DNA from 4 places in the Mesorhizobium sp. LSHC412B00 genome. Region 1 is predicted to be linked to each of the others. Evidence: predicted binding sites of a transcription regulator. Region 1 holds the regulator's gene; each other region holds the start of a gene.
What was found. Region 1 encodes PhoB, which activates phosphate uptake and scavenging genes when phosphate is short. Its sites were predicted from a motif close to TGTCATNNANCTGTCAT; they were not measured.
Positions count from the first base shown of each region.

Region 2: X757_RS159845 (esterase-like activity of phytase family protein) is a predicted target of PhoB. The motif match lies at 1,713-1,729, and genes of this name have one in related genera.
Region 3: X757_RS137070 (RNA degradosome polyphosphate kinase) is a predicted target of PhoB. The motif match lies at 1,451-1,467, and genes of this name have one in related genera.
Region 4: X757_RS147480 (PhoX family phosphatase) is a predicted target of PhoB. The motif match lies at 1,683-1,699, and genes of this name have one in related genera.

Region 1 covers NZ_AYWB01000015.1:55,477-58,546, reverse strand. The annotation lists gene pstA (phosphate ABC transporter permease PstA) at 1-61, shown strand, start outside; gene pstB (phosphate ABC transporter ATP-binding protein PstB) at 79-903, shown strand; gene phoU (phosphate signaling complex protein PhoU) at 945-1,649, shown strand; gene phoB (phosphate regulon transcriptional regulator PhoB) at 1,666-2,355, shown strand; gene X757_RS142125 (ROK family protein) at 2,386-3,070, opposite strand, start outside.
Region 2 covers NZ_AYWB01000002.1:70,426-73,495, forward strand. The annotation lists gene X757_RS159860 (Gfo/Idh/MocA family protein) at 1-44, opposite strand, end outside; gene X757_RS159855 (LacI family DNA-binding transcriptional regulator) at 239-1,264, shown strand; gene X757_RS159850 (hypothetical protein) at 1,292-1,606, opposite strand; gene X757_RS159845 (esterase-like activity of phytase family protein) at 1,830-3,070, shown strand, end outside.
Region 3 covers NZ_AYWB01000027.1:29,628-32,697, forward strand. The annotation lists gene X757_RS137080 (FAD-dependent monooxygenase) at 1-1,123, opposite strand, end outside; gene X757_RS137075 (zinc-finger domain-containing protein) at 1,143-1,388, opposite strand; gene X757_RS137070 (RNA degradosome polyphosphate kinase) at 1,623-3,070, shown strand, end outside.
Region 4 covers NZ_AYWB01000008.1:274,978-278,047, forward strand. The annotation lists gene urtA (urea ABC transporter substrate-binding protein) at 1-928, opposite strand, end outside; gene X757_RS147485 (hypothetical protein) at 1,242-1,637, shown strand; gene X757_RS147480 (PhoX family phosphatase) at 1,756-3,070, shown strand, end outside.

The sequences.
Region 1 (3,070 bases):
CCTCATGGCCATGAACATCACCGCGATCGTGCTCCGGCGCCGCTTCGAGCGGCGCTGGTAGAAAAAAGGCAATTTGGTATGAACATCATGACCGAACAGTCCCTTGAGAATGCAGTGGGCGACAAAATGAACGCCAAGTCGAACGAAGTCATCAAGATGCGCGGCGACAAGGTCGGCGTCTTCTACGGCGAGAAGCAGGCGTTGTTCGACGTCAATCTCGACGTGCGTCAGAACCAGGTGACGGCGCTGATCGGCCCGTCCGGCTGCGGCAAGTCGACCTTCCTGCGCTGCCTCAACCGCATGAACGACACCATCGATTTGGCGCGGGTGACCGGCAAGATCACGCTCGATGAAGACGACATCTACGACAAGAACATCGATGTCGTCGAACTGCGCGCCCGCGTCGGCATGGTGTTCCAGAAACCCAACCCGTTCCCGAAGTCGATCTACGAGAACGTCGCCTACGGCCCGCGCATCCATGGGCTGGCCAAGCGCAAGTCCGACATGGACCAGATCGTCGAGCAGAGCCTGAAGAAGGCGGCGATCTGGAACGAGGTCAAGGACCGCCTGCAGGAGCCCGGCACCGGCCTGTCCGGCGGCCAGCAGCAGCGCCTGTGCATCGCGCGCGCCATCGCCGTGTCGCCGGAGGTGATCCTGATGGACGAGCCCTGCTCGGCGCTCGATCCGATCGCCACCGCCCGTGTCGAGGAGCTGATCGACGAACTGCGCCAGAACTACACGATCGTCATCGTCACCCACTCGATGCAGCAGGCGGCGCGCGTGTCGCAGCGCACGGCGATGTTCCATCTCGGCTATCTCGTCGAGGAGGGCGCCACCGACAAGATGTTCACCAACCCCGACGACAAGCGCACCCAGGACTACATTACCGGCCGCTTCGGCTGAGCCGTCCGGCGGGTGAATTTTCAGGCACGAGGACCAAGATCATGGGTGAACATACCGTCGCCTCCTTCGATGAAGAGCTCGGGCAGATCAGCAAGCTGATCGGCGACATGGGCGATCTGGCAGGCTCGATGGTCAGCGGCTCGACCAGGGCGCTGCTCAATTCGGACAATGCGCTGGCACAGCGTGTCGTTTCCGACGACGCCATCATGGATGCGCGCCAGCGCGAACTGGACGACCGCGCCATCACGCTGATCGCCAAGCGCCAGCCGATGGCCAACGATCTGCGCGCCGTGGTCGGCTCGATCCGCATGGCCGGCGACCTCGAGCGCATCGGCGATCTCGCCAAGAACATCGCCAAACGCGTCGGCACCGTGGGCTTGAGCGTCACGCCGCGCGACCTCTCGCACTCCATCGATGCCATGGCGCAGCTGGTGCTGATCCAGGTGCAAGGCGTCGTCGAGGAATATGCCGCCACCGATGCGGCAGCTCTTGCAAAACTCAGGAATGACGACGAGCGCATCGACGTCAAATACACGTCCGTGTTTCGTGAGCTCTTGACCTACATGATGGAAGACCCTCGCAACATCACCGCCTGCACGCATCTCTTGTTCTGCGCCAAGAATCTTGAGCGCATCGGCGATCATGTCACCAACATCGCCGAAAATGCGTATTATGTGCTGACCGGCCAGCAATTGCCCGCCAATCGTCCGAAGCAGGACGAGACGGCGATGGCCACGCCGGCCTGATGAGGGTGAACTGCCTATGATCGCGCCACGCATCATGGTCGTGGAGGACGAGGAGCCGCTAGGCGTGCTCCTCCGCTACAACCTCGAATCCGAAGGCTATCACGTCGAGGTGGTGACACGCGGCGACGAGGCCGAGATCCGCCTGCAGGAAAACGTGCCCGATCTCCTGGTGCTCGACTGGATGGTGCCCGCTGTTTCCGGCATCGAGCTCTGCCGGCGGCTTAGAGTGCGGCCCGAAACCGAGCGGCTGCCGATCATCATGCTGACCGCGCGCGGTGAGGAAAGCGATCGCGTGCGCGGCCTGTCCACCGGTGCCGACGACTATCTGGTCAAGCCATTCTCGACGCCGGAGTTCATGGCGCGCGTGAAGGCGCTGCTGCGCCGGGCCAAGCCGGAAGTGCTGTCCAGCGTGCTCAAGGTCGGCGACATCGTGCTCGACCGCGAGTCGCACCGTGTCTACCGCAAGAAGAGCGAGATCAGGCTCGGACCGACCGAGTTCCGGCTGCTCGAATTCATGATGCGCCATCCCGGCCGCGTGTTCTCGCGCAGCCAGCTGCTCGACAATGTCTGGGGCGAGACGATCTACATCGACGAGCGAACCGTCGACGTCCATGTCGGGCGCTTACGCAAAGCGGTCAACAACGGCCGCATGCCGGATGTCATCCGTACCATTCGCGGCGCCGGCTACGCGATCAGGGAAGACTAGGATGCTGCGCGTCGCGCCGTTGCCGGCCATTCAGGCGACATGCTTGCCGGATTTGGCCTGAATGCCCGGCGCGAAAATCTCCTGATCGACGAAGCCGAGCGCGCGCATGGCACAGCCTTCGCGGATCAGCGGCAGCTCGTTGGGCTCGGTGTCGAAGGAGATCGATTTCGAGTGCTGGCCGCCGGCGGTCTGGGCGATCGCTTCGCGCAATGCCGGCTCGATCAGGTCGAAGGCGGCGGCGCTGACGCCAACCATGGCGACAGGCGCCGGGTCGATCAGCGCAAACAGGCTGCCGAGGCCGAAGCCGAGCGCCTCACCGGCCTTGCGATAGGCTTCGCGCTCCGGGCCATCGGTTTCGCGGGCGCGCGCGGCGAGTGCGCGCATATCAGCGTCGCCGATATCGACCGGCTCGGCATCTTCGCTCATCATTTTGGCGCTGCGCCAGATGGCGTAGTTTCCGGCATAGGCCTCGACGCAGCCGCGCCGCCCGCAGCGGCAGAGCGCGCCGCCCGGACGGTGGATCATGTGGCCGAACTCGCCGCCCGAGGAATGGGTGCCGGTGAACAGTTCGCCTTTCAGCACCAGCCCCATGCCGATGCCGTGCGACAAGAGGATCGCGATGAAATTGTCGCGGTAGCGCTCGGGCTGGCGCCATTGCAGGGCCACCGCCATCATATTGCAGTCGTTCTCCATGGTGGCAGGAATGCCGAATTCC
Region 2 (3,070 bases), on a different contig from region 1:
GCCTTGCTCATCGCACCACAGCCGACGAGGACGGCATTCATCATCCGGCATTCCTCCCGTCCGGTCCCTCCAGACCGAATGTCACGGCATTTCCGGCATCACCGTAAACGTTTCTCCGTAAACGTTTACGAGAACACACCCGATGGCGTAGAATGTCAATCGGCTGCCAGCGAAAATCATCCCGAAGCCTTGGCCTGGGCGGCAGCCGGTGCTAGCCAAGACAGGGGGAGAACTGTCCTTGGCGTCCAGCATCCATGACCTTGCGCGTCACCTGAACATTTCGATCGGCACCGTGTCGCGGGCGCTGAACGGCCGCGCCGACGTCAATGCCGACACCCGCCAGCGCGTGCTCGCCGCCGCCAAGCAATTGAACTATTCGCCCAACCAGTCCGGCCGCAGTCTGCGGCAAGGCACCACCCATTCGATCGCCTTCATGCTGCAGCCGCATCCGGGCGACCAGCAATATGGCGAACCGTTCTTCATCCCGTTCCTGATCGGTCTGCAGGGCCGACTGGCCGAGGATGACCTGGATCTGATGGTCGTCATGGGCGAGCCCGGCCAATATCAGCAGGAGAGGCTGCGCCGCGTGGTTGAGACGCGCCGGGCCGACGCGGTCGTGTTGGCCAATACACGGCGGGAAGACGATCGAATCGACTATCTCAGCAAGGCCGGCTTTCCCTTCGCCACGCTTGGCCGAAGTCAATCCGGCGACGACACCTATCCTTCGCTCGATATAGATTTCGAGAGGGCGGGTGATGAAGCCGTCGACCGGCTGGTCGCGCGCGGCCACCACCGCATTGCCGCCATCCGCCCTTCGCTTGATCTCAACTTCGGCTACCTGTTCCTCGACGGCTACCGCAAGGCGCTGGAGCGGCATGGCATCGAAGTCGACCCCGGCCTGATCGCCGACGGGTTCATCAACGAGGCAGGCGGCTACCAGGTGACGCCGCGCGTGATGCTGTCCAAGGACCGGCCCACAGCCATCATCTTCAACAATGACGCAATGGCGCTCGGCGGCTGCAAGGCACTGGCCGAAATGGGCATCAGGCCCGGCCACGACATCGCGGTGATCGTCATCGTCGACACGCCGCTCTGCCGTTATTTCTCGCCGGCGCTGACCGCCTTCCGTCCGTCGCTGGAGCCGATGGGCCGGCGGCTGGCCGAAATGTTGCTGGCCTCGCTTCCCGCCTTTGCCGGCCCGGAAGGTCCGCGCATCATCCGCGAAGTCTGGCCGCTGGAGCTGATCGCCCGCGACAGCGATTGATCCGCCGCGGAGGAAGGCCGGCGGGCCTCAATCCACCTTCTTCTCGCCCCGCTCGCCGGCCTTAACGATGTCGCCGGTGGTGAACAGGATTTCCTTCAGTTCCGTGCGCCAGTCTTTCTTCTGGCGCAGCAGGAATTCCAGATCCATGCCGAAATGCTTGAACTCCTCGCCTTGCGCGTTCTTCATGATCGCCTTGGCCTGAGGGTCTTTCTCGACCGACATGCGCTGTTCGTACCAGCTGATCGCCTCGGCCTCTTCGATCAACGAGGTGATCATGCGGGCAAAGGTCCGCACCTCCTGCGTCAGTTCTTCCGGTGGCTCGTGATACTGATCGAAACCCATTTATCCCTCCTAGGCCCGGGGCTCGACCGGCCATCGCAGGCGACGCTTGGGCTCGCGTGCAACGGATCAGGCTGGAAAATGGTTCCGGAGCGCGTGCGACACGGTCTGTCACGCAACTATCATCTTCGCGTCCTAGACCGCTCATCGGTGGGCGCGGCATCGTCGATTGCGGCGGCTTCGTCATCCGGCCGTTCCGGCCCGTTCCGTCACAAGAAGGATCTCCATGAAAAATCTGCACCGAACCGTGTCGCTCGGCGCCGCATTGGCGCTGTTTACCGCCCTGACCCCTGCCCTTGCCGACAGCACCGCCACCGTTGGCGGCTTCGTCAACAAGGGCCTGGTCGGCGTCGGCCGCATTCCGGCCGATCAGAAGGACAAGTTCGGCGAGACCTTCGGCTCCGGCTCCGGCATGTCGATCGACGCCGCAAGCTGGACCCGTGGCGCGGACGGCTACAAGGGCTCGCTCTGGTTGCTGCCGGACCGTGGCTACAATGTCGTCGGCACCACCGATTACCGGCCGCGCCTCAACACTATTCATATCGAATTCACGCCGACCGCACTGGGCGCCACGCCCACTGCCGGCCAGGAACAGACAGGCGTCAAGGCGACGCTAGCCGATTCCCTGCTGCTCACCGACGACAAGGGCGCAGACGCCACCGGTCTCGATCCGCTCAACGGCGAGCGCGCGGCCAATGGCGACCTGCCGATCCTGCCCGAGGCCAATGGCAAGCTGGCGCTCGACAATGAGGCGATCGCGCGGCTGCCCGACGGCACCATGTTCATCTCTGACGAATACGGCCCCAACATCTACCGCTTCTCGGCCGACGGCCATCTGTTGTCGGCAACGCAGCCGCCGGCCGCTTTGGTGCCGATGCGCAAGGGCGGGCCGAACTTCGCCTCCGACAATCCAGGCCCCGGTGCAGTCGAACCCGATCCGAAGGATCCCGAAACCGGCCGCCAGAACAATCAAGGCCTCGAAGGCATGGCGCTGACGCCGGACGGCAAGTCGCTGATCGCTGTGCTGCAGTCGGCGCCCCGCCAGGATGGCGGCGATTCGCCCGCGACGCGCCAGAACACCCGCGCGCTGGTCTACGACGCCTCCGACCCGGCCCATCTCAAGCTGGTGCATGAATATGCCGTGCCGCTGCCGGTGTTCAAAGACGCCAAGGACAAGACCAAGGTCGCCGCGCAGAGCGAAATCGTGGCGCTGTCCGAGAAGACCTTCCTGATGCTGGCGCGCGACAGCGGAAACGGCCAGGGGGTGAAGGGCGATACTTCGCTGCTGCGCCAGATTTTCGTCGTCGACGTCTCTGGCGCCACCGACATTGCCGGCGGCGCCTTCGATGCGGCCGACAAGCCGGTGGCGCCCAAGGGGGTGCTCGACCCCTCGGTGACGCCGGCCAAGCTGACGCCGTTCATAGACATCAACGACAACAAGGAACTCGGCCGCTTCGGCCTGCATGA
Region 3 (3,070 bases), on a different contig from region 1:
CCGGGCCGGCAGCATGCCAGGCGAGGCGGTTTACGGCCCCACGACGCGCGGCCTTGGCGACACGCGGCCGCCGAAGATTTTCCCAGATTCGAAAACTTCTGGGCAGATCGCCAGGGAAATCGGCGATAGCGTCGGCAAGCGTGATGGCATCTTCGATCGCCATTGCCGCGCCCTGTGCGGCAAACGGCGTCATCGCATGCGCAGCGTCGCCGATCAGCGCGATGCCCTGCGGGCTCGTCCACCGCTGTTGTTCGACGGTGTGGATCGGAAAGGCCGTCCATGGGCCGGCCAGTGCCACAAGCTTCGTCAGGCCCGGCGCGGTGCCGCGCAGGGCAGCCGTGAGGATCGCGGGATCGGCATGGCCCGACCAACCTTCGGCCATGCGCTCGCCCTTGGTGAAGGCGGCGAGATTGAAGGCCCGGCCTTTGCTGACGGGATAGGCGACCATGTGGAAGCCTGGATGCAGGAACGTGGTGACGCATTCGGCGGCGCCGATCGCGACAAAGGCTTCGCCGGAGGCGCTCTCGGCCGCGATCGTGACTCGCCAGGCGAGTTCGCCCGAAAAACGGCTTTTGACGAAGTCCTCGCCTGCGAGTTGCGCCCGGACCGCCGACCAGACGCCGTCGGCGCCGACCAGCAGTTTGCCGCGTGCCTCGATCTCGCGGCCGTCCACTTCGGCGGTCACGGCGACATATTGCGCGTCTTTGACGATGCCGGTCACGCGGGCGCCAGTGATGAACTCAATCTCCGGCCGTTCAGCCATTTGCGCCAACAGCGCTGCCTGCAGATCTGCGCGGTGAGCAACGAGATAAGGCGACTGCCAGCGCGCTTCGGCGGCGTGCCCGAGCGGTACCCGCGCCAGTTCGCGCAGCGTCCCGGCGTCCTTGAGCACGACCGCTTCCGGCCGCAACGCTGCGGGCAGCAGTCGGTCGAGCACGCCGAGTTTTCCAAGAATGCGTGTTGCGTTGGGCGAAAGCTGGATGCCGGCGCCGGCCGCTTCGAGGTGCTGTGCCTGTTCGATAAGCTTTACCGGATAACCCCGTCCGGCGAAGGCAAGGGCAGCGGTCAGCCCGGCGATGCCGGCCCCGGCGATTATGACCTGCCGGGACCTGATGTCTTCCATCGGGCTTGTCGCGGAAGGATCAGGCGGCCTGGTCGATATAAAGGCAACCAGCCGGCAGCGTTTCCGTCGCCCTCAGCTTCGCCGAATAGCGGTAGAGCGTCGAGCAGTAGGGACAGACCTTTTCATTGTCGTCGCCCATGTCGAGGAACACATGCGGGTGGTCGAAGGGCGGGTTGGCGCCGGTGCACATGAATTCCTTGACGCCGATGTCGATTGCCGGATGGCCCGCATCGTTCTGGAAATGGGGAATGGAACCGCCTGCCATCGTCGTCTCCTTGATCTCGTCGAAAAGCATCTGGAACATAACAGGCCTGTTTGCAAGATCGATGAAATGAAACTGTCGCAAAAGCCTGTCAGAGGATACGTTGAGCCGGTTAAGTGCATGTCCCTGAAATCGGAACGGTTTTCGCCGAAGGGTCATGCGCCACAAAAGCGTGTTAGAGGCATGGCACGTCCAGCGGCGCTCCAAGGGACGGTTGGCGGGGGAAGAGCAGGAACCATGAACGAACTGAAGCCGGTGCAGAGCGAATTCATCAATGTCGAGGTGGCGAGCCCCGAGGGCGGCAACCCCGATCGGTTCGTCAACCGTGAGTTCTCCTGGCTGCAGTTCAACCGGCGTGTGCTCGAGGAATCCCAGAACCAGCACCATCCGCTGCTCGAACGCGTCCGTTTCCTGTCGATTTCAGCCGCCAATCTCGACGAATTCTTCATGGTCCGCGTCGCCGGCCTTGCCGGCCAGGTGCGCGAAGGCATTGCGCTCAAGAGCCCCGACGGCCGCACGCCGGAGCAGCAGCTGGAACAATTGCTGCGCGAGGTCGAGCGGCTGCAGGAGGACCAGCAGAACAGCCTTTCGGCGCTGATGTTGCTGCTCAACAAGGAAGGCATTGAGAGCATCACCCGCGATGCACTGACCAAGGATGAGAAAGTCTGGCTGGAAGATCATTTCCAGGACCAGGTCTTCCCGGTCCTGACTCCACTGTCGATCGACCCGGCGCATCCGTTTCCGTTCATTCCCAATCTCGGCTTCTCGATGGCGCTGCAATTGCGCCACCGCAAGAATGGCGAGGAGATGAGCGCGCTTCTGCGCCTGCCGGTGGCGCTGAAGCGCTTCATCCGCCTGCCCGACCGCAAGCAGCACGTTCGCTTCATTCCACTGGAGGAGGCTGTCGGCCTCTATATCGGCAAGCTGTTCCCCGGCTATGAGGTCAAGGGTTCCGGCACCTTCCGCATCATCCGGGACAGCGATATCGAGGTCGAGGAAGAGTCGGAAGATCTCGTGCGCCTGTTCGAGACGGCGCTGAAGCGGCGCCGCCGCGGTTCGGTCATCCGCATCGAATTCGACAAGTCGATGCCCGGTGAATTGCGCGAGTTCGTCGCCGGCGAGCTTGGCGTCTCTTCGAGCCGCATCAGCGTTCTGACCGGCCCGCTGGCGCTCAGCCAGATTTCCGAGATCGTCGCCGTGCCGCGCGACGACCTGAAGTTCACCCCCTACAATCCGCGCTTTCCCGAGCGCATCCGCGAGCATGGCGGCGATTGTTTCGCGGCCATCCGCGAGAAGGACATCGTCGTCCACCACCCCTATGAATCCTTCGACGTGGTGGTCCAGTTCCTGCGCCAGGCAATGGCCGACCCGGAGGTGGTGGCAATCAAGCAGACGCTCTACCGCACCTCCAACGACAGCCCGATCGTGCGCGCCTTGGTCGACGCGGCCGAGGCCGGCAAGTCGGTGACCGCCCTGGTCGAGCTCAAGGCGCGCTTCGACGAGGAAGCCAACATCCGCTGGGCGCGCGACCTCGAACGCGCCGGCGTCCAGGTCGTGTTCGGCTTCCTCGAACTGAAAACCCATGCGAAAATGTCGCTCGTGGTGCGGCGTGAGGACGGCAAGCTGCGCAACTATGTACATCTCGGCACCGGCAACTACCATCCGGTGACCGCGCGCATCTACAC
Region 4 (3,070 bases), on a different contig from region 1:
TGATGAACTTGTGCCAGTCGGCGATGAACTTCTTGTTTTCGGGTGTGTCGACGCTCTCGAAATAGTTCCAGGCAGCGAGATGGCCGACCAGCGGCGCGGTATCGAGACCGGCCAGTTCTTCCTCACCGACCGAAAAGGCCATGACCGGGATGTCCTCGGCCTTGATGCCCTGGTTGCCGAGTTCCTTGTAGAACGGAACGTTGGCGTCGCCATTGACGGTCGAGACGACGGCGGTCTTCTTGCCGGCCGAGCCGAATTTCTTGATTGCGGAGACTTCGGTCTGCCAGTCGGAGAAGCCGAACGGCGTGTAGTTGACCATGATGTCTTCGGCGGCGACGCCCTTGGCCTTCAGATAGGCCTCGAGGATTTTGTTGGTGGTTCGGGGATAGACGTAGTCGGTGCCTTCCAGCACCCAGCGCTTCACCGAGCCACCGTCCTCGCTCATGAGATAATCGACGGCAGGAATCGCCTGCTGGTTCGGGGCGGCGCCGGTGTAGAACACGTTGCGCTCGCTTTCCTCGCCCTCATACTGGACGGGGTAGAACAGGATGTTGTCGAGTTCCGAGAACACCGGCAACACCGATTTGCGCGACACCGAGGTCCAGCAGCCGAACACGGCGTCGACCTTGTCCTTCGAGATCAGCTCGCGCGCCTTTTCGGCAAAGAGCGGCCAGTTGGAGGCCGGATCGACAACGACCGCCTCGAGCTTCTTGCCGAGCAGACCGCCCTTGGCATTCTGCTCTTCGATGAGCATCAGCATGGCGTCTTTCAGCGTCGTCTCCGAAATCGCCATGGTCCCCGATAGCGAATGCAGAATGCCGACCTTGATCGTGTCTTCGGCGGCCTTGGCCGGAGACGACATCGACAGGCCGGCGGCGATCACGCCCGCCGAAAACATTTTTGTTATTGTGGAGAAATTACCCCTCATACCGAAGACTCCCAAGCTGTTTGATTGCACCGCGACAATGCAAAGCAACTGCCGTGCCAAACGCGAAGGCGCCGCTCACAAAGATGGAATAGCCGAGCGTTATCAGCCGGTTGGTATATTAGCCTGAGAAACAACAAAGGCAGCCGGTAAAAATTGATTGAGGCAAATTTGCGCAGCGCACACGACTTTTGCCTAATTTTCGTCCAATTGAGACAAATGCCTAGTTTTTGATCTCCGGCCGTGGGTTCCGGGCGAACAATGTTGCGGCACCGCGCAAAAATAGGGCAAGCTCGCCCTTCAAAAGAGAGACGTCATGACATCTCGCATCTCACGCATTTCCTGCATCCTGCTGCTGATGGCAACGAGCGGCGCCGCGCGCGCCGATTTCAGCGAGGGCAAACTTCCTGACGGCACCTATCATTGCGAGGTCTATTTGCTCGGCGCCTTCCTCAACCTCGGCGACATCACTATCAAGGGCAATGTCTATACCGGCCCGGTGACGTTCGGAACGGCGCTGCAAGGCTACAACTATCAGATGAACGCCAATGGCGAGATCACCTGGCTCGGGCCGCTGGGCGGCTATACCACCGGTGGCAACTCCGTCTCCATGACACAGGCAACACTGGACGGCGAGACCGCCCCGTCATTCGACATCATTCTGAAGCAGCCCGACGGCGCCTTCACCGCCTCGACCTGCACCAAGGGCTGAGCGATGCGTAGTGCCGCGCCCAGTTGCGGCAAAACCTTCCTCTTATGTCATGTGAATGTTGCCTAAGCAGACTAGGGGCAACGGTGCGCCGTAACATCCACCCTGAGAGGCAGACACCATGGCCAATACACCGTCTTCATCCTCCCCCGTCATCCGCGAAATCATTGCCGAGCGCGTCTCGCGCCGGTCTCTTTTGAAAGGCAGCCTCGCCTCCGGCGCGCTGATTGCCGGCGGCAGCTTTGTCGGCTCCTTGTTTGCCGGCGAAACGCATGCCGCCGCAGCGCAGTCGACGCTCGGCTTTCCCGAACTGAAGCGGGTCTACGACAAGACCCATGCCGCCGCCGAAGGCTATGAGACGACCATCGTCGCGCGCTGGGGCGATCCGCTTGCAGCTGGCCTCGCCGAATTCGACGGCAACAAGGTCGCGGCGGAGGAACAGGAAAAGCGCTTCGGCTACAATTGCGACTACATCGCCTTCATGCCGCTGCCGAAGGGCACGGTGAATTCTGATCATGGCCTGCTCTGCGTCAACAACGAATACATCTCGCCCAATGTGATGTTTCCGGGGATGACCGAGGGCGATGCCGGCAAGACGATGACCAGGGAACAGGTCGATCTCGGCATGGCCGCGATGGGCCATTCGATCGTCGAGGTGGAATTGAAGGACGGCAAGTGGGAAACCGTAGCCGACAGTCCGCTGAACCGCCGCATCACCGCCAACACCGAAATGACCGTTTCCGGACCGGTTGCCGGCCATGCGCTGATGAAGACCTCGGCCGACGCGACTGGCACCAAAGTGCTCGGCACCAGCTACAACTGCAGCGGCGGTTTCACCCCCTGGGGTACGGTGCTGACCTGCGAGGAAGGCGTGTCCGACATTTTCGGCGGCGACCCGAAAAGGGCGCCGACCGCCGACCTGCTTGACCGTTACGGCTTCGACGGCTCCGACATCTATGGCCGCGGCCGCTTCCATGACCGCTTCAACCTCGACAAGGAACCGAACGAGGCCAACCGCTTCGACTGGGTGGTCGAGATCGACCCTTACGATCCTCAGTCCAGGCCGGTGAAGCGCACGGCACTTGGCCGCATGTCGCATGAGGCCTCGACCGTGGTCCTCAACAAGGACGGCCGCGTTGTCGTCTATATGGGTGACGACGACTATTTCGAATATATGTACCGCTTCGTCTCGGCCAAGGCCTATGACAAGGCCAACCCGGCCTCCGGCGCCGATCTGCTCGACGATGGCGTGCTGTCGGTCGCCCGCTTCGATGCCGATGGCTCGATGACGTGGCTGCCGTTGGTGCACGGCCAGGGCAAGCTTACCGTCGAGAACGGTTTTGCCGACCAGGCCGAGGTGCTGTTGAAGACGCGGTTTGCGGCAGATGCGCTCGGCGCCACGCCGATGGACCGGCCCGAGGACATCGAGACCAATC